Regions from separate parts of the Metabacillus sediminilitoris genome, predicted to be linked through region 1. Evidence: riboswitches for the same ligand, from Rfam matches in the RefSeq annotation. Region 1 holds a riboswitch; each other region holds the start of a gene.
What was found. Region 1 has a riboswitch for cobalamin ahead of GMB29_RS13190 (cobyric acid synthase). Riboswitches for the same ligand answer to the same signal wherever they lie in the genome.
Positions count from the first base shown of each region.

Region 2: linked by a shared signal. The riboswitch ahead of GMB29_RS23490 (DUF4430 domain-containing protein) and the one ahead of GMB29_RS13190 (cobyric acid synthase) in region 1 are both predicted to bind cobalamin.
Region 3: linked by a shared signal. The riboswitch ahead of GMB29_RS07015 ((2Fe-2S) ferredoxin domain-containing protein) and the one ahead of GMB29_RS13190 (cobyric acid synthase) in region 1 are both predicted to bind cobalamin.
Region 4: linked by a shared signal. The riboswitch ahead of GMB29_RS03995 (ribonucleoside-diphosphate reductase subunit alpha) and the one ahead of GMB29_RS13190 (cobyric acid synthase) in region 1 are both predicted to bind cobalamin.

Region 1 is NZ_CP046266.1:2,784,546-2,790,566, reverse strand. It holds cobalamin riboswitch at 1-85, opposite strand, end outside; gene cobT (nicotinate-nucleotide--dimethylbenzimidazole phosphoribosyltransferase) at 144-1,211, opposite strand; gene GMB29_RS13190 (cobyric acid synthase) at 1,212-1,943, opposite strand; cobalamin riboswitch at 2,053-2,243, opposite strand; gene GMB29_RS13185 (zinc ribbon domain-containing protein) at 2,486-2,638, shown strand; gene purF (amidophosphoribosyltransferase) at 3,102-4,481, shown strand; gene GMB29_RS13175 (LysM peptidoglycan-binding domain-containing protein) at 4,540-6,021, opposite strand, start outside.
Region 2 is NZ_CP046266.1:4,861,018-4,867,038, reverse strand. It holds gene GMB29_RS23505 (C40 family peptidase) at 345-1,631, shown strand; gene GMB29_RS23500 (GTP-binding protein) at 1,996-3,183, shown strand; gene rpmG (50S ribosomal protein L33) at 3,223-3,372, shown strand; cobalamin riboswitch at 3,535-3,720, shown strand; gene GMB29_RS23490 (DUF4430 domain-containing protein) at 3,856-5,769, shown strand; gene GMB29_RS23485 (DUF4430 domain-containing protein) at 5,945-6,021, shown strand, end outside.
Region 3 is NZ_CP046266.1:1,439,475-1,445,495, forward strand. It holds gene GMB29_RS07010 (GNAT family N-acetyltransferase) at 135-374, opposite strand; cobalamin riboswitch at 724-922, shown strand; cobalamin riboswitch at 1,102-1,291, shown strand; gene GMB29_RS07015 ((2Fe-2S) ferredoxin domain-containing protein) at 1,418-1,798, shown strand; gene cobJ (precorrin-3B C(17)-methyltransferase) at 1,844-3,484, shown strand; gene GMB29_RS07025 (sirohydrochlorin chelatase) at 3,506-4,390, shown strand; gene cobK (precorrin-6A reductase) at 4,387-5,193, shown strand; gene GMB29_RS07035 (precorrin-8X methylmutase) at 5,183-5,830, shown strand; gene GMB29_RS07040 (cobalt-precorrin-5B (C(1))-methyltransferase) at 5,834-6,021, shown strand, end outside.
Region 4 is NZ_CP046266.1:765,431-771,451, reverse strand. It holds gene GMB29_RS04010 (universal stress protein) at 1-170, shown strand, start outside; gene nhaC (Na+/H+ antiporter NhaC) at 405-1,781, shown strand; gene GMB29_RS04000 (hypothetical protein) at 1,974-2,555, shown strand; cobalamin riboswitch at 2,720-2,895, shown strand; gene GMB29_RS03995 (ribonucleoside-diphosphate reductase subunit alpha) at 3,025-5,310, shown strand; gene GMB29_RS03990 (ribonucleotide-diphosphate reductase subunit beta) at 5,585-6,021, shown strand, end outside.

The sequences.
Region 1 (6,021 bases):
GGCGGGACCGCGTTGGAATTTCACCAAACTTCCCTATTATCCTAAAAAATTACTACATTTAAGGACCTATTGTTGAATATTCGTTTTTTTGTAACATGGATTATTATAAAAGAAGATATATAACCTGTAAATGAATATTACTATTATTTGGACGATAACCTTTTATTTGCGATGTTTGCCGATTTAAATGTTTCCATTTCCTTCATCATATTTGTTGCTGCTTTAAGCAATGGATATGAAAGAGCAGCCCCTGTTCCTTCTCCTAATCTCAAGTCAAGATCTAAAAGAGGTGATTTATTAAGGAATGAAAGTGCACGTGAATGACCTTGTTCTTTAGACATATGGCCGGCAATAAGATAATCGTTAATTTTCTCATCTAAAAGAACGGCTAATAGAGCAGCAGACGTGCTAATAAAGCCATCTAAGATGACTGGAATTCTCCGTTCAGCAGCCTTTATCATGGCTCCAGTCATTCCAGCAATCTCAAGTCCGCCTACTTTTGATAAAATATCGATTGCATTTTTTTGTTTCGGTTTTCTATCCTTAATTGCATTCATAATGACTGTTACTTTCTTTTTTCTTTCCTCTTCAGATATGCCTGTACCTAAACCTACAACTTCCTCAACAGGGCTGTCTGTAATAACTGATACAATCGCACTCGCTGTTGCTGTGTTACCGATTCCCATTTCGCCAAGAATAATACAATTTGCTCCATCATTAATAATATGTTCTACCATTTCCATTCCAATGATGATCGCTTGATAAACCTCATCCTCTGTCATGGCATTTTCAAATGCATAATTGTTGGTTCCGTATTTAACCTTTTTCTGTAGCAGCTTTTCATGATTAATATCTACGGCAACCCCAATATCAACTATTTTTAGTAGAGCATTTATTTGTTTAGAAAAGACATTTATGGCTGCACCGCCATTTAAAAAGTTATGTACCATTTGAGCAGTTACTTCTTTTGGATAGGCAGATACACCCATGTCACTTATACCGTGGTCAGCAGCAAATACAACAATACCTGGACGGCTAACTTCCGGATAAAGTTGATTTGTTATTCCTGATAACTGAATAGCTAAGTCTTCTAATTTACCTAAACTTCCAATCGGCTTTGTTAAGCTATTAACATAGTCTCGTGCTTCCTGAAGTTTTTCTTGACTTGGCTTTTGGATCGAATGAAGCGAAGTTTGAATAATGTTATTCATTTATTGTCTCTCTTTTCCTTTAGGGTATTGTTCAATGATTTTATGTAGACGATCGATATCAATAGCATCTCTTACAGTGTTAGCTAAGCGGTGAAAATCACTTAATTGTTTATCAACATATGATTCTCGATTTAAACTAGTGGGTAAGCCCTTCTTTTTTCTAATTAAATCTAAAAATATCTTTCTAAATTCGTCGTTATGAAAAATTCCATGTAAATAGGTACCTATACACGTTTCTGATTTATTTTTATAGCCATCTGCCCCATTAGCTAATATGATTAAAGACTGTAAGCTTGAGCTTGCTATTGTTTGGCCCATATGAATTTCATATCCAGCTACATCAACCTTTTGTCCATTTATCGTTAATGTACCTTTTGTACGATTTGTTGCTTTTTCGTTCGTTAATATTGTCTTTAAAGGCAGTAAGTTTAAACCTTTTATCCAACCCTTTTTTGATTCCACTTGATATGGATCTTCAATTGTTTCACCAAGCATTTGATATCCACCGCAAATCCCAAATACACTTGACCCTTTTTGATGGGCTTTTTTTATTTCTTGATCAATCCCTTTCTCTCTTAAAAACAATAGATCTTCAATCGTATTTTTGCTGCCTGGTAAAATAATGATATCAGGCTGCTCCAGATTGATGCCCTTGTTTTCCCTTTTCCATTTCCGGTAAAAATCAGTGTAAATCCCTTTTGTCTTTCTTCCATTCAAATTCCTCCAATACATAAAAAGCGTCTTTCCTTAGCGGAAAGACGCGAGTTTAAAAGATTAAGAGCAAATAAATAATAAATAGTCAGGTACTCTTTTCTTTCAAATCACCTTTCCTCGAAGGATTCTTTGAACCAACAAATAGGCAGGTCTCCTGACTTACACATCTATGCTGCTACAACTCCCTTCCCATAATATAAACATTACAGTGGGTTCATGTTGTATCGCTCGTGATTACAGTGGCGGGACCGTATTGGATTTTCACCAACTTCCCTATTATTCTTAACAATGTTAAGAACCTATTTGTGAAATTATTCATTTTTGGTTTTAGGAGCTTTAGGTTTAACCTTTTAGAAACTCCTTTCTTAATATATACATACATTCTTCATCAAAGCAACAACATTCAGACTATTGTTTTCCTTGATTCGAAATGAATGATGTTTTTTATTACATGTGATAATATCTTAAATATTGAGAAGATCGAGTGATAAAATTATATAAAAATTGTCAAAGCTGTGGAATGCCATTTTCTAATGATAAACAAGGTGGTGGATTTGAACATGACGGACCATGATGGTACCTTTACAATGCCAAATCTTACAGTAGTAGAAATGAAAAATAGAGTCAAAGTAAAAATTGTTGAATTAGGTATACCGAAATTTATCGCATCATTGTTGACTAGAAACATTCATAAGCTTGAACGGTGGAAATAGAATTTTTTCTATCATTTCCTCTAAAAATATTAAGTACTGAACAACGAGATACCTAAATTCTTCAGCTTAATAAAATAACAAAGCCAAGCCCGTATTTTTCTACGATCTCGGCTCCATTTTATTTGTATTTATCATTTATTCTGACATTTCTACTAGAAGTTCATTTATGCAGACTTCACACACACCATAAATATCGTGTTTTTCTTCAACTATTTCTTCCATTCTTCCGCAAACTTCACAAATTTTCAAAACCATCTCATCACCTCATTTGAGCATATTGCTAAAGCCTTTCTTTTTCTATCCATTTTTGTTTTCATAATATCCCCTATCTTTCATTAATTATCCATAAACAATAAGTTTATACTCTTGTTTTACATTTTATTTTTATTGACGAGTGAATTATCAGCATAGAAATACTCCTTTCACAAAGAATACTAAGAGTGAACAATTGGGAGGGACGCGTATGTCTTCAGAAATGAAGGAAAAATGCGGGGTATTTGGAGTTTTTAATCACCCTAAAGCAGCAGATTTAACTTACTATGGACTTCATGCTCTTCAGCATCGTGGTCAAGAAAGTGCTGGAATTGTTGCGAGTGATGGAAAAGCTTTCCGTCATCATCGGGGCATGGGATTGGTTACTCAAGTTTTTTCTCGAGATACACTTGATAAGCTTGTTGGAAATATGGCAATTGGTCATGTTCGGTATTCAACATCTGGTCAAAGTTTATTAGAAAATGCACAACCACTCGTATTTAAATATAGTGAGGGAGGATTGGCAGTAGCACATAATGGTAATTTAGTTAATGCAAGAGTAGAACGAGATGTATTACAACAACAGGGCAGTATTTTTCAAACGACAACAGATACTGAAATCATTGCTCATCTCATTGCTCGTTCAAGTAAAAAACATTTTGATAAGGCTGCACCTGATATACTTAATCGAATTGATGGATCTTTTGCACTGCTAATCATGACGGAAAAACAAATGCTGATCGCACTAGACCGTCATGGATTACGGCCTCTAAGTCTAGGTCGAATAGGCGATGCCATTGTCGCAGCTTCGGAGACTTGTGCCCTTAATGCTATTGATGCAACATTTTGGAGAGATGTGGAACCGGGCGAATGGCTTCTAATTGATGAACATGGAATGAAAACAGGACGTTTCGCACCTAAGAGTGAAAAATCCCTTTGTTCATTTGAATTTGTTTATTTTGCCAGAGCAGATAGCATTATCCATGGGAGAAGTGTCTTAACAATTCGGAAAGAACTAGGACAAATTCTTGCTAAGGAACACCCCGTTCAAGCAGATGTAGTTGTAGCTGTCCCTGATTCTAGTATTCCAGCAGCAATCGGTTATGCCCAAGAATCTGGTATCCCTTATGAAGTTGGTCTGATAAAAAATCCATATGTCGGACGTTCATTCATTGAGCCAACCCAAGAATTAAGGGAACTGGCAGTCCGTCTTAAATTAAGTACGGTTGAAGAAATTCTAACGGGAAAAAATGTAGTCCTTGTAGATGATTCAATAGTACGAGGGACTACAAGTAAGCGAATTGTACAATTACTTCGGCAAGCTGGAGCTAAAGAGGTTCATGTAAGAATTAGTTCACCAATGGTTAAAAATCCTTGTTTTTATGGTGTTGATATGCCTACCAAAGAAGAATTATTTGCAAATAGACATGAAAAAGAACATGAAATGGGAAAGGCAATTGGTGCTGATTCTTTGGCATTTTTAAGTACTGAAGGGTTACTTAAGGCAGTTGATGTTAATCTTGCAGAAACAAGTAATCGTTGTATTGCATGTTTCAGTGGGGCTTATCCAACAAAATTATATCTTAATTGACGATATTAGTTATAGGCAGACAGAATTCGTTTTTCTTTTCTGTCTGCCTAATTGAATTTTATAGGAAAGTCAATGTTGCACCTAATTCTTCGATATGAGCCCTATCTGCCCACATAATAAAGAATTGATAGTTATTTCCATCGATCTGGATTGGAATTGGGTATTTTATAATCAGAGCAGATTGTTCTTTCATCTCAGCTGATTGATCTTGAGATGGGACTATTAAACATGCATCTTGTTTTTGAATGTTAACTTTTTTAATTTCTGGTTGTGTTCCATATGGCATTAATTGATGAAAAGCCTCTTTATGACAAACTTCATCGATCGTTAAATTCCCTGTAATAGCAGAAAGTTGAAAAAAACCATCTGTCCCTTCATATCTTTCCTCGTTAACTTTTACCCAATCCACAGGGTAGTTAAATTGAACTTTTAATAAATTGTTTACATAAGTCTTAGATAAATGTGAATTGTGTAATGAAGACCATTGTAATGCAGTAATTTGAGTACCTTTTACTAATTGGATCGGAACAGGATTGTTGATGTCAACAACCCATATTTCACTAGCATTTCCTTGATCATCACATCCTGAGAGATAGCTAATTTTCCGACCATCGGTTGACCAGGTGACAGGTGTTGCAAAGCAATTAGATATAGCCAACGTCCGATCGTTTTCGCCACTTCTTCCGGTTGAACGAACAAGAGAAAAATAGCCTTTATCTTCAAATGCAGTTGCACTATAAGCAATATTTTGAGAATCTGGAGACCATTCTGGGAAATAGTTTTTAGCAAGCGGTCCACCTTTAATTTCAATTAATCTACCAGTTGATAATTCAATCGTATGAATGATTGATATACTTGCACCAGGTGTTGTATAAAGGACAAATGTCCCATCAGGTGATAGCCTAACATTGTTATACCGCCCCTCTGTGTTTCTTGTTAGCTGTTGTTTTCCTGTTCCATCACTCCGAATTCGAAATAACTGACTTATTCCAGCTAGATCAGGGGCTTGAAATAAAAGTTCTTCTCCGCTCGGAAACCATTCGGCATCACTTGCACCTGGTTGATTTATTCTTTCTACTTGATGTGTGGTGACATCATAAATGATAATATATTGGTCTTTTATATATACAAGCATATGGCTGTCAGGAGACCAATCTAAATGAACACCTAATTCTTCAGTAAACTGATCAATTCTAGCGATATCTTTTTTGTCTAAATTTATAACGTAAAGAATTTTATCCTTTCCAACAAAAGCAATTTTTTTACTATCATTTGACCAGTATGGGAGTGAAAAGTTATCAGCTAAACCATTTGTAAGTTTGACATTCGATCCATCACCAGGATTATAAAGCTTTATATCAAATCTTCCTTCGCTGAATGCCGTATAAGCGATCAATCCTTTATCACCAGGAGGAGCATATGGTATTTGCAGCCTCATTCCAGGAGAAATAACATTTGATTGTAATTTATTTACATGTTTTATTAAATCTGGTCTATTTCGCTTCCTAGTTTTGACATTAAAACGACTTGCAAGCTGATA
Region 2 (6,021 bases), 2.1 Mb from region 1:
AATAGGAAAAAAGGCGATTCCTTTCATTTGGAATCGTCTTTTTTATTGATAAAAATGAGTTAACTAGACCCAAGTTCCTACTAAATTCAGAGACTATAAGCTACTAGAAATAGTGATTGATATGTGTTAGTGTTTACTCTGTGGATTTTTTTAGGGTGAAAAAAAAGGTCTTTTGTTATATTTGAAATATAATTGTAATATTAATAACATAATTTTGTCGCATTTTGATGATATACTACTAATTGTGGCTGAATAAGTCTAAAGTATTACAAATTGATGATAAAAGAATATTACTAGATACATAGAAATAGAATTTGAATGAGAATCGAAAGCAGGGGAAGAGAATGTCAAAAAAGAAACTAATAGTTATGAATTTAGCAGTCATGATCGGTTTAGGCAGTACATTTGCTATTCCTTCAGCAAATGCTGAATCAAGTTCGAGTTTATCAGAAGTTCAGCAGCAGCGTTCAGAAGTTCAAGAAAATATTGCAAATGCAGATCAAGATTTAAAGAAGATTCAAGAAGAAATTAATCATTTAAATGCGCAAATCAAACGCGTTGATCAAGCTATTGCAGAAAACAACAAAAAAATGGCACAAACAGAAAAAGAAATTGCTGCCGCTAATGCAGAGATTAGTAAAATGGAAGAAGAAATCGCAGTTTTAGAAGAGACAATTAAAAATAGAACAGAAATCTTAAAACAACGTGCTATTTCCTACCAACATAGTGGTGGAAATGTTGACTATTTTGATGTATTAGTTGGTTCTTCTAGTTTCAGTGATTTTGTAAACCGCGCAATCGCAGTCGGGAAAATTGTCGAAGCAGATAGAGAACTTTTACAACAGCATGAGGCAGATCAAAAATCTTTAAAAGAAACGCAAGCTGCTAAAGTGAAAAAGCTTGCTGATCTAACAAATCTGAAAACAGAATTAGAAGGTATGAATGCTCAAGTTCTTGAACAAAAAGCAAACAATGATGAGTTGAAAGAACAGCTTAAAAATGATGAAACTGCAACAATAGCTGCAAAAGCAAGTTTACAGCGAAAAGATAGTAATCTTGCTTCAGAAGAGGCTAGTATTGAACAAAGTATTTCACAACAAGCTTCACAATCTGCTGATGTTGAATTAACAAGCGGTGATAATGTCGATTCTTCAAGCTCAAGTTCTAATTCTAGTACAAGCAGTAAAAAAAGCAGTACTAGCAACAAAAAAACAGTAGCATCAACACCAGTAAATTCTAATGGTACTGTTAATGACTTAATTAGAGCAGGTTATAAGTATTTCGGTAACTCTGTTTATGTCTTTGGTGGCGGTAGAAGTGCATCAGATATCGCAAATGGTAGATTTGACTGTTCAGGATTTGTTATTTGGGCATTTTCAACAGTTGGTGTACAATTAAGTGGAAATACAGATTCATTAAAGCACGCAGGTACACAAGTTTCATCTAGCAATATGCAACCGGGAGATCTTGTCTTCTTTGATACGTACAAAAAAGACGGACATGTTGGAATCTATGTCGGTGGCGGAAAATTCATCGGTTCTCAAAGCTCAACAGGTGTAGCAATTGCAAATATGTCTAGCGGTTATTGGGGAAGTAAGTTTAACGGACGTGTAGTACGTATTAATTTATAAAATAGTAGATAGGGCTGACTATTATGTGTCAGTCCTTTTTTACGTAATCTATACCTTTTTAATTCCCAAAGTTTTTTAAATTGAAACATAAAATCTATTATCTCTCCCGATTTTTTTCACTGTAGATGGAATAATTAGAAGGTAAAAGGAATGAGAGAGAAACTGATAGACGAATAAATATTTAATTATCTTTATAGAGTTGCTTTTTCAGACGAAATATTATACGATATAAAACGTAATAATTACGAATTAAGAAATAAACCATTTGATGACAATGAGAGCAGTTGTTTAGATGTTAAGGTGTTACTAATTCGTATCACTTATAAATCGTAATGGTATCGTTTTGTAAGAGGGAGAAGATTGAATGAATAAAAAAGTCCCAGTAACAGTATTAAGCGGATATTTAGGATCAGGAAAAACAACGTTATTAAATCATATTTTAGCGAACAAAGAAAATAAACGGGTCGCTGTCATTGTGAATGATATGAGTGAGGTGAATATCGATGCCACACTCATCAAGCAAGGCGGATTTTCACGGACAGAGGAAAAGCTGGTTGAACTGCAAAATGGCTGTATTTGCTGCACATTACGAGAGGATTTAATTTTTGAAGTTGAAAAACTAGTTAAGCAAGGGGATATTGACTATCTAGTCATCGAATCAACTGGTATTTCAGAGCCCGTTCCTGTTGCCCAAACCTTTACATATGTTGACGATGAGCTAGGAATTAATCTGTCAGAGCTTTGTGAATTAGATGCAATGGTAACGGTAGTTGATGCCAATCGCTTTTGGCATGATTTTTCTTCTGGTGAAACACTTTTGGATCGTAAGCAGGCAACTGATGAAACGGATACGAGAGAGGTTGTTGACTTATTAATTGATCAGATTGAATTTGCCAATATCATTGTCTTAAATAAAGCAGATTTAGTTGATCGGGAAGATATTGAGGAATTAAATGCTGTTATTCAGAAATTAAATCCTGAAGCGAAAGTGATAGAAAGTATCTATTCTAAGGTGAATCTATCTGACATATTGGATACACATTTGTTTGATTTTGAAAAAGCAAGTCAGGCAGCAGGATGGATCAAGGAGCTTATGACTGAACATATTCCTGAAACAGAAGAGTATGGTATTACATCATTTGTTTTCAAACGCAGACGTCCGTTCCATCCGCAAAGATTGATGGAGTGGCTTGAGAATTGGCCGGTAGATGTTGTGCGTGCAAAGGGGTTCTTTTGGTTAGCTTCACGAAATAATATGGTTGGTCTGCTATCGCAAGCTGGTCCTTCGATTATGATTCAAGGAGCAGGTGAATGGATTGCAACATATTCGAAGAAAGAACAGCAAGAGATTCTAAAGGAAGAGCCTGATTTATTAAGGAAATGGGATGAGCTGCATGGAGACCGGATAACAGAACTCGTAATGATTGGGATTGAGATGAATCATCAAGAAATAGTGGATTCCCTTGATCAATGTCTATTAACAAATGATGAGATGAATCAAGATTGGTCAACCTTTGTTGATCCACTACCAGCCTTTACAGCAGCAGTTTAAATTGAGAAACATCTATATTATTATAGGAGGAATAAAAAAATGAGAGTAACGATAACATTAGCATGTACAGAAACAGGGGATCGAAATTATATAACTACTAAGAATAAACGAAATAATCCAGAGAGAATCGAATTGATGAAGTATTGTCCACGTTTGAAAAAGCGTACATTACATCGTGAAACAAAGTAATCGAAAAACCAGAAAGCATTATTTGGCTAAACAACAAGAAGCCAAGTAATGCTTTTTATTGTTAGATATAACCTTGTCTGAGGTTTGTTGCTGATGTCTCTGCTACTCAACTTATGACCTGTTGTTGACACTTATTTTATACTAGACTATTATTAAATCAGCATAAATACGGTAAAAATAGGTTGATAGACTTATATAAAGCTATCATGAAAAGGGAGGACCGGTGAAAATCCGGCGCGGTCCCGCCACTGTAAATGAGAGCTTTTTACATTGTAACCACTGTAATGGGAAGGTTGTAAAGAAGCGTTGATCATGAGTCAGGAGACCTGCCTGTTTTTATTACACCTTGTACTACGAGGATAGGAGGGTGTTAAGAGGGATTCGACATATTCTTGACGTCTACTTCTTAATGATCTGATCTAACTCCTCATAAGGGGTTTTTTTTATGGTTAAGTTTACATATTAGATGGGAGAGAAGGAAGAGTGATTTTAAAGAAAGTAAGAAATTTATTTTTTGCTGTTATAATCATATGTACTTTATCAGTAGGGACTTTTCAGCCTGTTACCTTTGCTGCTGAGGAGGTCACACAAGAAGGTACAATTACGATTGTAGGCAATGGCGAAAATATTCTTGAAGAGACGAGTTATATCTATGAGGAAGATACAACAGCATTTGACGTTCTCGTTAACTCGGTTGGAGCGGAAAATGTCGAGTATGTTGATTATCCATCAGGGAAAATGATTACAGGAATTAATGGTTTAACGCCGGCAGAAGACGAAACGTTCTACTGGGCATTTTACATTAATGGTGTATCGGCACAAGTTGGTGCTGACAACTATAAGGTTCAAAATGGAGATAAAATAAGTTTTCGTTATGTTGATTGGACAAATCTAACAGACTCAAGTGTTTCACTAAAGGTTATCGGTAATGAAGAAAATGACATGATCCTAAATCCTTCAACGATCTCTTTTATTGATCAGCCAACAGCATTTGATTTATTAAAAGTAGTTTTAGGTCCTGAAAAAATGACTTACACCACCTATGATTTTGGTGCAATGATCGATAGTATCGATGGTTTAAAAGCAGAAGGAACTTATTATTGGGCTTTCTACATAAACGGTGAGCAAGCACAAAAAGGTGTCTCTGATTATCAACTTCAGAATGGTGATGAAATCTCTTTACAATATGAATCTTGGGAAACACCTGAAGAAGAACCGAAAGAAGAAGAAGTGGAACAACCTGAAGACCTTTCATCGGCTAAGCCATTTGATGAAGCAACATTAACAAATTCGATTATTAATGCTACAGAATATGTGCTACAAAACGAATTTGGTGATTGGCAGGCAATTGCTATTAAACAAGCAGGGAAAACCTTGCCAGCAAACTACTTTGAAAACCTTAAAAAGCAAATTAAAGACAAAGATGGAAGTTTCTCAAAAATTACAGATTATGAGCGATTAACATTAGGTGTTTTAGCGGCTGGTGGGAATCCAACAAATATTGAAGGCTATAATCTAGTTGAAAAAATTTATAACGGAAATGTCACAAAGCAAGGATTAAATGGTGTAGCAAATGCTTTGATTGCCTTAGATAGTGCTGAATTCGACATACCTGAAAATGCAAATTGGTCCCGTGAAGAACTAGTTGGTTATTTAATGGAGAATCAAAACGAAGATGGTGGCTGGTCATGGAGTGGTGATTCAACAAGTGATAGTGATACAACAGCGATGGTAATAACTGCTCTTGCTCCTTACAAAACTGAAAGTGACGTGAAGGCAGCCATCGATTTAGCTACAAGCTACTTATCTAATCAGTTTCAAACAAATAAAATAGATAATAGTTCTACGGCAGCGCAAATCATCATTGGACTTTCAGCTTTAGCAATTGATGCGAATAGTGAAGCATTTACAAATGATGAAGGCAGTTTAATCGATTATCTGTTAACTTTCCAAAATGTTGATGGTGGATTTGATTGGCAAGGGGGAGACACGAGTGATGTATTTTCAACTGACCAAGCATATCGTGGTATTGTTGCCTATCAATTGTTTTTGAACGGTGAAGGTTCTTTATACTCACTTCCGCTTGTTGACAATGGCTCTACACCAGCACCACCTGTAACTCCGGCAGAAGATGATAAATCAGATGAAGTGAAAGTTGATACGGATAACAACACAACACAAGAGGAAGAACAAGCAGATTCAGTTAACAATACAAACAGTGATAACAAAATAAATACTGAAACCAACAAAGAACAGCAATCGACAACAACTGAAACACACCGCTTGCCAAATACAGCAACATCACATTTTAATTTATTAGCAGCAGGCGGCATTCTAGTAATAATCGGTTTAGTTGTCTTTGTTTATCAAAAGCGACGAAACATGAATAAAGCATAAACGAAATGAGGATGACGGACAAAAAAGAATTTCATTTCTTTCAACCAATCAATACGATTGTTCATGTTGGAGGGATGCTTATTCTTTATGTTAAAGTCACCCTCGTTTTCTTGATATAGCATATGTTATGAGAATCCAAATAAAAGAAGGATATTAGTAGGATAGGAGGTATAAGATGAAGAAGTTTAACATCATGCTCATCGCTTTTATCGCGTCATTATTGTTCTTAACCGCATGTGAAAAAGATGAAGT
Region 3 (6,021 bases), 1.3 Mb from region 1:
TAAGTGGGAAATAGAGACGAGATTTTTATAGTAAATATTTTTGAAAGCTATATAAATAAAACTTTAATCAAAAATCGAGGCACGCATAATGTCCCGTTTCTATTTTTCTTTTAATCTTGATCGTTCGATTTGGATTAAATCGAAAGTCGAAATGCCTTTACAACCACACCATCATTCGCTGGTTCAAAATCGTGTTGCGGGTGTCGTTCAAAACCAATTCGTTCATATAATTTCATGGCGCTTTTCATAAAGTCTGCAGTATGGAGTACAATCGCATCAAACCTTTTTTCCTTCGTTCGTTTTATACATTCATGAACCAATGCTTGCGCAACTCCTTTTCCGCGAGCTTCTGGAGTAACAGCGAGCAATCTAATCTCAAAATAATCAAGCTCATAATTGTTACTTCAGAAACGCCGTATTCAAAGCTTAAATATTTGAGTTGAGCTCCCAGAATGATAGGTCATCGATCATCATTTTATAATCCACAATAAATTTTTTCCTGTATTTTATTTACCATATAAACACACCCTTTCTGTTTCATTATGGTCAAATTTTTCAAAACTTAACTAAGCTGTGGCGATGAAAATATACTAGAATAATAACTTTATCTTGTTTAAGATCTACAAGTTTTTTACCTATTTACTAATTATACATTGAAAAATATCTAAAGTCCCTATATGATAAAAGTTGTTGATTTAAAAGATACTTTTCAAAAAATTCAATATAAAAGCAGTAAATTAAGATGCCTAATAGGCTTAATAGGGAATCTGGTAAAATTCCAGAACTGTCCCCGCAACTGTAAGTGTGGACGAAATAAGTTGACCACTGTATATGGTGCTTTTAACAAAAGGTGCGTATATGGGAAGGACTTAAAGTAGGGTGAAGCACAAGTCAGGAGACCTGTCTTAATTTATAAAGTTTCAGTTTCTTCGGGAGGTGAGAAGGTGAGACGATCGCAGCCAAATTATTGCTAGTTTGGAGTGCTTTCGTTATTTGCCTTTTCATCCGCTCAGTTGAACCTGAGCGGATTTTTTGCTTATGCTGTTATTTTTTAAAGTGGACATATTTTGTTAAATCCAGTAATAGGTTAAGATGAGTAATTTAATAGTTTGAGAGAAAGGTGCATAACAATAGCTGTTGTTGTGCTTAATAGGGAAGTCGGTGAAAATCCGACACGGTACCCGCCACTGTTATGGTGAGCTTTTTTACACAATGTCACTGATTCTAATTGGGAAGACGTAAAAAAGCATTGAGCCTTAGTCAGGAGACCTGCCTTTTTTTCATATTGATACCTACGGGCATATAGGTAGACGTGTAATAAAAAATGCTATTTTATTAGCGATATTTTTTATGCACCTCTGCTTAAATAGGGGTGCATTTTTTATTTTCCTAAATTTAATAGATTGGAAGTGTTTAGATGACGACTTGGAACTTAACTCAAACACAGCACCATGTCTTAATATGTAATGGAAGCAGCTGTATGAGAAAGGGTGGCGAGGAAGTCACACAGGCGATCAGGGAGGAAATTACCAACTTAGATATGGATCATAAAATCCATACAACAAGAACCCGTTGTAATGGAAGATGTAAAGATGCTTGTGTTGTTGTGGTCTATCCAGAGGGCGTGTGGTACAAGGCTGCTTCACCTGATTTAGCAAGAGAAATTGTCCAAGATCACCTTGTTGGTGGAAAAGTCGTAGAAGACAGTGTGATTTATACATACGATCAACAGCAGTTTGCTGCTCCTGAATATTCAGAATCTATTGTTGGAATAGAAAAACAAAAAAGCAAGGTTTAGTTTCGTATACGAGAACTTGATACGTTATTAAAGGAGGAATATTCATTGTTAGGAAAGTTACTTGTTATTGGATTTGGGCCTGGAAGTTTTGAACATATGACAAAAAGGGCTCAAGATGCCATACAAGAGAGCGATTGTATTATTGGATACAAAACATATGTTGAACTCATTCAAGATTTATTAACAGATCAAGAGATTATTAGTACTGGAATGTCTGAGGAAGTAAGCCGTGCCCAAGCAGCGGTCCGTCTTGCAGAAGAAGGGAAAACAGTAGCGGTTATTTCAAGCGGTGATGCTGGAGTGTATGGAATGGCCGGACTTGTCTATGAAGTACTGATTGAAAAAGGCTGGAAGGAAGCCACAGGTGTTAGTGTGGAGGTTATTCCAGGAATTTCGGCGATTAATTCCTGCGCCTCCCTATTAGGAGCACCTATCATGCATGATGCTTGCACGATTAGTCTAAGTGATCATTTAACTCCGTGGGATTTAATCGAAAAGCGGATCGATGCAGCGGCACAAGCAGATTTTGTTGTTACACTTTATAACCCAAAAAGCGGCCGCCGGACTAGACAAATTCAAGAAGCACAAAGAATCCTATTAAACTATAGATCACCATCTACACCAGTTGGACTTGTCAAAAGCGCCTATCGTGATCGACAACATATCGTCATTACAGATCTTGAACATATGCTTGATCATGATATCGGGATGCTCACAACCGTTGTAATTGGGAATTCAGCAACTTTTTTATATGACAATAAAATGATCACCCCTAGAGGCTATCAAAGAAAATACACGTTAAGTGCAACTGAGCAACGATTAAAGCCACATGAACGTCTCAGACACGAAAATGAGCCATGGGCGCTTCATAAAGGCATTAATGATATGGTCTTAACCCCAAAAAACAAGACAAAAAAAAATAAAGAAAGCTCGTTACAAATTGCTTTAGAGGCTCTTTCGAAATTGGATCATGTAACAAACAAGTCAACAAACACTAACCAACTACATGTACAACTACCAGTGAATAACACGGTAACCTCCATTTTTGAATTAGCTGTTAGCCCTGGAATTGCCAATAAGAAGTTTACACCACAGCAAATGATGACACTTGCCGAAGTTGTTGGTAGCGAGGGCTCAATGGAATATACACCACACCATCAAATCATTTTAAGAATCCCAACTAGTGAACCAGATGTTATCACGGAAAAGTTAGGTGATGTTGGTTTTCTAGTAGAACCAATCGGTGATGTTTTTCAACTAAAGGCATGTGATTTCTGTGAAGGGGAAAAGAAGGATTCGATCCCGCATGCGGAAGAGCTCCATCAAAAATTAGGCGGACTTGATTTACCTAAGGAGTTAAAAATTGGCTTCAACGGCTGTGGTATGGCTTGTTTTGGCGCCGTAAATGAAGACATTGGTATCATCTTTAGAAAAGGGAAATTCGATTTGTTTTTAGGTGCTAAAACAGTAGGAAGAACAGCCCACGCTGGTCAGCCTGTAGCGGAAGGAATTGAGCCAGACAAAATTGTCGAGGTTATTGAAAATATTGTCTACGAATACAAAGAAAAAGGCCACCCAAATGAGAGATTTTTTAAATATTTTAAACGCGTAGGAAATATTCAGGGCTATACATATAAAGACATGACGCCAAAGATTGAAATTGAACCAGCTCCATGTGGAGATTAAATAGGGATAGGGGAGAAGTATATGAATGCTGTTTTACTAGTAGGACACGGAAGTAGAGATTCAGAAGGGAATGAACAGGTAAGACAAACAATTGAAGAACTAAAGCCACAGCTAGATTCAAAGCTTTTAGTTGAAACTTGTTTTTTAGAGTTTGAAAGACCGACTATTGACCAAGGAATTCAAACATGTATAGAAAAGGGTGCGACAAGTGTTTTTGTCATTCCGCTTATGTTGCTTGCAGCGGGTCATTCGAAAATCCATATTCCAGCAGCAATTGATGAAGCAAAGCAGAAATATCCTCACGTTTCGTTTACTTATGGCCGACCATTCGGAATTCATGAGGAAACAATTGAAATTTGTAAAAGTCGCTTAGAAGAGGTCGGCGAGAAAATAAATGAAGAAGATCCAGATACAGCTGTCATTTTATTAGGTCGGGGTGGTAGTGATCCTGATGCAAATAGTGATTTATATAAAATTACTCGCTTATTATGGGAGAAGCTGAACTACAAATTTGTAGAACCTGCTTTTATGGGTGTAACAGATCCTTTAATAAAAGAAGGCGTCGAACGCTGTATCAAACTAGGAGCTAAAAGGATTGTCATTCTACCTTATTTTCTTTTTACTGGCATTTTAATCAAACGTCTTGAAAACATGATCAATGAGTTTGAGCAAGATCATCCAGGGATTGAATTCAAGCTTGCCGGATATTTCGGGTTCCATTCAAGATTAAAAACCATTATTAACGATAGAATCCAAGAGGCGTTGCTTGGTGAAGTGAAAATGAACTGTGATACATGTGTCTATCGAATTGAAGCAATGGAGCATATTGACCATCACCATCATCATGATCACGACCATGGTCACCACCATCATCATCACCATGAACATGAGGCTCAAAAACTATGATTCTCTTTTTAGCTGGTACAAGTGATGCTAGAGCATTGGCCATGACCATAAAAGAAGCAGGATACAGTATTCTGACAACCGTTGTTACAGAAAATGCAGGAAATGAAATGCAAAAGGTCGGCTTAGATGTTTTTGTTGGAAGACTAACCCATCAGGATTTTGTGAGCATGATTCAAGAAAAAGGCTTCAAAGCTGTTGTTGATGCTAGTCACCCTTTTGCTGAAGAGGCAAGTAAAAATGCCCTTTTAGGTGCAAAAGAAGCGGGAATTCCTTATATCCGCTATGAGCGTGAGTCACAATCTTATCACCACCCTAAAATTACATTGGTTGAAAACTATGATCAGGCTGCAGAGCTAGCGGCTGAAAAAAAGGGTGTCATCATGCTAACAACCGGAAGTAAAACATTAGAAACATTTACTCGTAGGTTGTTGGATCAACCAGATATACGTGTGATTGCTCGTATGCTACCGAGGAAAGACAACATGGAAAAATGCGAAAAGCTTGGGTTTCCACAAAAAGACATTGTCGCCATTCAAGGCCCTTTTACAAAGGAATTTAATTCTGCTTTATACAAGCAATATGGCGTAACAACTATGGTCACAAAGGAAAGTGGGAAAGCTGGCTCTGTTGATGAAAAATTAGAAGCTGCCTTAGAGCTAGGAATTGAAACAATCATGATCCAAAGACCAAAGATTCAATATGGAAATGCCTTTTCCGATTTTCCGAGTGTTCTCAGCCATTTGAAAAAGATTTTTACGAAAGAAAATGTTGAAGCAATAGGAGGAGTAAAAGATGGATTTTAAAACAGAATTTAAACCACTTACCGTTCAACCACAAGAAATTGAAGGGATTAGCTTTAATATGATTGATTCAGAATTTGGAGATCATTCCTTTACAGATGAACAATACAAAGTCGTTCAACGTGTTGTCCATGCATCTGCTGATTTTGATTTAGGTCATAGTATGCAATTTCATAATAAAGCGATTCAAGCAGGAATTAATGCCATTCGTAATGGAGAACAAGTATATGCGGATGTTCAAATGATTTTAGCTGGGGTAAGTAAAGGAAGAATTGAAAAGCATGGCGGTGGGGTACATGTCTTCATTTCAGATCCAGATGTCATGAAAGAAGCGAAACGCTTAAATACGACTCGCGCTATTATATCAGTGAGAAAAGCCATCACGCAATTTGACGGTGGAATCTTTGCAATTGGGAATGCACCAACAGCTTTACTTGAATTAATTCGATTAATTAAAGAAGGGGAAGCAAAGCCAAGTTTAGTTATTGGATTACCAGTTGGATTTGTGTCTGCACCAGAATCAAAAGAAGAATTAGCAAAATTAGATGTACCATTTATTACGAATGTAGGTAGAAAAGGTGGTAGTACGGTCACGGTTGCAGCGTTAAATGCAATTTCTCTTCTTGCAGATAAGGAATAAGCAATGGACGGAAAAGCCAAAAAGAAAGATAAGAAAGAAATGCGTTCAGGCTATACAACAGGTGCATGTGCAACGGCCACTACAAAAGCGGCCTTGCTTGCACTAATCACTGGCGAACAACAAACAGAAAGCACGATTTATTTGCCGGTAGGGAAGTTTGCTACGTTTGAAATGGAAAGCTGTGTAATCGA
Region 4 (6,021 bases), 2.0 Mb from region 1:
TCCTATATGGTGAGCCATCTGAAGCGATTATTTCCTTTGCAACAGATCATAATGCAGATCTAATCGTCGTAGGAAGCCGTAATATGAGCGGATTAAAGAGATTACTATTCGGAAGTGTGAGTGAAAAAATTTCACAACGTTCTAATATACCTGTATTAATTGCAAAATAAACCTAAGGAGGTAGACGACAGTCTACCTCCTTTTATCGTCAAACTATTTAGTTAAAATAGTATTTCAATAAAACAGATTATGCCAAATCCCTTTTACACAACCCTAAAATTCTAGTTATTCAGATACTCTTTCACGCGTTATCCATAATTAATATTGACATAAATTATTAGATTGATATAATACTTTTATGCAAAAAAGCATAAAAGCGTTGATGCTATAAAGGAGTATTTTATATGACAAAAACGAAGGGTCATTTTCTATTTAGAGAAACAATTTTCATCTTATTGCTTATTTTAGCCATCATTATTACTAGTTTATTTGTTTTTAAAATAGAACCACATTTTGCTCTTGTTAATTGTATTGTGATTATCACATTTCTCGGTTTATTAAAGCGCATTTCTTGGAAAGAGCTAGAAGAAGGAATGGTTAAAGGTATTCAAAGTGGTATACAGCCAATCATCGTTCTTGCCTTGATTGGAACTTTAATTGGTGCATGGATGAGTAGCGGAACCATTCCGACCGTTATGGTTTATGCGTTAACAATCATAAATCCAGCCTACCTTCTCATTACTTCTTTATTTTCCTGTATGCTTATATCAAGCCTTGTCGGAAGTTCCTTTACTACGGTAAGTACTGTCGGAGTGGCGCTAATGGGTGCAGGCATTGCAGTTGGCTTACCAGTAGAATGGGTTGCTGGTGCTGTCATTTCAGGTGCTTGTTTTGGTGATAAAATGTCTCCCATGTCAGATACAACAAATTTTGCATCAGGTGTCTCAAAGGTAGAAATTTTCACCCATATTCGCCATATGACAAAAACAACAATTCCTAGTATTGTGTTAACAATTGTGATCTTTTTTATACTTAGTCGAATCGCTTCTATTGATACAAAAGCACTTACAGAAATGGCAAATATGATAACGATCATAGAAGATCATATTCAAATAAGCAGTATTACTTTATTATCACCATTATTGGTGATCATACTCGCTATTCGACAAGTTCCCGTTATTCCATCATTAATCTTTGGTATCATTACAGCAGGTATCACATCAGTAGGTCTTCAAGGAATAAGCATCGGTGAATTTCTAACAACTTTACAATATGGAACATCCTTTCCAATTGAAAACGAACAAGTGGCAAACATGATGAACCGGGGTGGACTGCAATCAATGATGTGGTCGATTTCTCTCATATTGATCGCTTTTGCTTTTGGAGGTCTTCTAGATTCATTACAAATTATTCCTACTCTATTAAACGGAATGATTACCCGAGTAAAATCGAAAGGACAACTAATTCTTACAACTGCCTCCTCATCTTTTGCTGTAAATCTTTTAACTGGTGAACAATATTTATCAATCCTTATCCCTGGTCAATCTTTTAAGGGCTTGTATGACAAAATGAACATTGATCGAAAATATATGTCACGAACGCTTGAAGATGCGGGTACTTTAATTAATCCATTAATACCTTGGGGTGTCAGCGGTGCCTTTTTTGCCCAAACACTCGGAGTTCCTGTTCTCTCATACTTACCATTCGTATTCTTTTTATATTTATCACCACTTTTTTCGATTTTGTTTGGTTTTTTAAGTAATAAAAAAACTCAAGCATAATAAAAAGGCCATTTAATATGAAAGAAAAAGCAGTCTAAATCATCACTTGGTTTTAGAACTGCTTTTTTACATTCTATTTTAATGATTTCTCATTTGCGTTCCTCACCTTAGTAAAACCTATGAATAATCAATACTAGAAAAATCAGCCACTTCCATCCTTTTCATGTATAATTAGGATAAAAGGTGATTTGCATGCTTACTAGATTATTCGGTAACAAATATCATAATTTTTGGACATGGTTCATCAAACACTCGGACGAATTTTTTCATCTAGATGAAAATAATGTTGAACCCTTATTTAAGAGTCTTAGTAAACAGCTAGCAAAGATTAATCGAGATTTAACATTTGAATTTAGTGTTGAATTAATAGATGGAAAACGTGAATTTATCATAAGTGCTGATGGTATTTATTCAACCTTCCCAGATGTAATTAACCTTGTGGAAGCAGCTCCTAAGCTAGACCATTTTATCATTACTGCTTTTCGTCAAAGAGGGAAGGAATTCACGATTCAATATAATGAGGTTGAATTAGATCCAGCTGATATATTTTTTTCATATGAAGCTTACAGTGGTGATCAAATTGATATCGTTCTGTACATAAAGGGCTACACAGATAACCAAGATTTGGATGGAGCTGTATTTATCCTTCTGGATACCTTAATTGGCGAGTATGATGTTGCTACTAAAATTAGACATATTGATTTTCTACCTTTCGAAGAAAATCTTACGATTAAACCAATTCTAGAACTACCTGATATAGTTGATCATATCTAATTTGTTAGAAGTCTCCTAGAGACAGGGGGCTTCTTTTCATATGCCTATCGATATTTTTCGACAATTAAAAAGTATTGGTTGCTTAATTTGCAAGTCTGCTATATCATGTATATAGAATATAGTTACTACATATTGATAAATTCATACTTTTTAAAACTATATATTGTATTTAGCGAGTAAGAGGTGCCAATTTGGCTAAAAGGGAATCTGGTGTAATTCCAGAACTGTCCCCGCAACTGTAAGTGTGACGAACTGAGAAAACCACTGTACATCAAGTATGGGAAGGACTCATAGTAGGATGACCATAAGTCAGGAGACCTGCCTTAAACTTGCCAAAGTTTCAATTTCTTCGGGGACTGAGAAGATGGAACGATAGAAAGTCACCATGGGTTATTACTCTCCTATTCTTCTTATCTGTCGTTTTATCTCCTTTTCCCGAGAATCAAAACGAATAGTTGGAGGAATTATTATGAGTACAACTGCTACACCTATAATCATTGATGATAATCAAGAACAAGAAGCATTTGACACGAACAAACTTACATCATTTATTAAAAACATACATCAGCTTTTCCCTTCACTTCAAATAGACGATTATTTAATTCGAATCGAAAACACTATTCTCCAAAGGGATTCGTATACGTCTGAACAACTCACAAATTTACTGATATTAGAAGGTTTAGCAAATATTAATGAACATGAGCCTGAATGGACTTACTTTTGCGCTCAAATTTACTTATCAAAGCTTTATAAAGAAGCGGCTAAAAATCGAGGTTATGACAAAGAGCATAAATATGGAAGCTTCACACATCTTATTAAAACGCTTGTTTCAAAGGGTCTTTACCATTCAAAACTTCTAGAGCAGTATTCAAGAGAGGAAATTGATCAGATAGGCACCTTTATTCAACCGGAAAATGACCGACTGTTTACATATATTGGTCTTCGCACATTAGCAGATCGCTATTTAACACGCGATTTTTCAAAGAAAATCTATGAGCTTCCACAAGAACGGTTTTTAATCATTGCGATGACATTGATGGCTGGCGAGACGAAAGAACATCGACTAGAGCTTATCAAACAAGCTTACTGGGCAATGAGTAATCTTTATATGACAGTAGCAACCCCGACACTATCAAATGCTGGCAAGCCTATTGGACAATTATCCAGCTGTTTCATTGATACGATTGATGATAGTTTACAAGGAATTTTTGATAGTAATACGGATATTGCTAATTTATCTAAATCGGGCGGCGGGATAGGCGCGTACCTTGGAAAAATTCGCAGCCGCGGCAGTGATATTAAAGGTTTTAAAGGTGTTTCATCTGGCGTCATTCCATGGATGAAACAACTCAACAACACAGCAGTCAGCGTTGATCAACTAGGCCAGCGTAAAGGTGCGATTGCCGTATACTTAGATGTTTGGCACAAAGATATCTTCTCTTTCCTAGATGCCAAGCTAAACAATGGTGACGAACGGATGCGTACACATGACTTATTTACAGGTGTTTGCATACCAGATGTTTTTATGGAGCAGGTTGAAGCTCGTGGCGATTGGTATCTCTTTGATCCACATGAAGTCCGCAAAGTGATGGGATATAGCATCGAGGACTTCTACGATGAAGAAAAAGGAAATGGCAGCTTCCGTGAAAAGTACTGGGAGTGCGTTAACAATGAATCACTAACAAAAGAAAAAGTTCCAGCAATTGAAATGATGAAACGTATCATGATTAGCCAATTGGAAGCTGGTACACCATATATGTTTTATCGTGATGAAGTAAATAGACAAAATGCAAACTCACATCAAGGCATGATTTACTGCAGTAATCTCTGCACGGAAATTACGCAAAATCAGAGCCCGACTACTGTTGAAGAGCAATACACAGAGGATGGAAAAATTATTACAGTAAAAACACCAGGTGATTTTGTTGTCTGTAACCTCTCTTCTATTAACCTTGCAAAAGCAGTAATGGATGATGTATTAGAAAAACTCATTCCGATTCAAGTAAGAATGCTAGACAATGTTATTGATTTAAATACAATTCCTGTGCTTCAAGCAAAATTAACAAATGAGAAATACCGCGCAATCGGTCTTGGCACATTTGGCTGGAATCATTTATTAGCTCTCAAACAAATTAAATGGGAGCATGAAGAGGCCGTTCAATTTGCAGATAAACTATATGAAAAAATTGCCTTTCTCACCATTCAAGCAAGTATGGAGCTTTCGAAAGAAAAAGGTGCATATTCTGTTTTCAAAGGCTCTGATTGGGAAACTGGAACATACTTCGAAAAAAGAGGCTATTCCTCAGCTGAAAGCCAATTAGATTGGAATTCACTATCAGAGGCAGTTAAATCATACGGAATTCGCAACGGTTATTTAATGGCTGTCGCACCAAATGCATCAACATCGATCATTGCTGGAAGTACGGCCAGCATCGATCCGATTTTCCAAAAAGTATACTCTGAAGAAAAGAAAGATTACAAAATTCCAGTAACAGTACCTGACTTAAATCCAACAACTACTTGGTTTTATAAATCAGCTTATTTTATTGACCAGCACTGGAGCATCAAACAGAATGCAGCAAGACAACACCATATCGACCAGTCGATTTCCTTTAATTTATACGTACAAAACACAATCAAAGCAAAAGACTTATTAAACCTCCATCTATCAGCATGGAGAGAAGGTTTGAAAACAACCTACTATGTACGCTCAACATCTAGCACTATTGAAGAATGCGATTCTTGCGCTAGTTAACTAGAAAAGCGGAAGTGCCTGTTCAGCCCCGACAGGCATAAGGCGCGTATGAATAGAAGGTGTTCTTTGCCTTCAATTAATGCGTGACTTATGACCCCGAGGGGCTAGGCGCTGGAGCTAGACAATACCGAAAAGCGGAAGCGCCTGTTCAGCTACGACAAGCATAACAGGAATATATTAAAATCAAATTTCACATGAAGTTCCTAGGCACAAATTGACTAGGAGCTTTATCTATCTCTAGATAACCTAACCTTTTAAAAAGGAGCACATAAACATGCAGAACATAACCTTGAACAAACGTAAAATTATGGACGCTAATGCACCAAACCGCTCAACGGCAATCATCAATGGTGAAAGCTCCAATGTATTAAACTGGGATGATGTTGCTTACCCATGGGCATATCCACGCTATAAAAAAATGCTCGCTAATTTCTGGACTCCCTTTGAAATCAATATGGCACAAGATATAAAACAATACCCAGCCTTAACAAATGATGAAAAAGAAGCTTTTTTGAAAATAATCGGACTGCTTGCTCTACTTGATAGTATTCAAACTGATTATGCTGGAAAAGTTGCAGATTATATTACGGACTCAAGCATCAATGCACTAATGATCATTCTTGCCCAGCAGGAAGTTATTCACAATCATTCTTATTCATATGTTCTATCGAGCCTTGTTCCTAAACAAACTCAAGATGAAGTTTTTGAGTA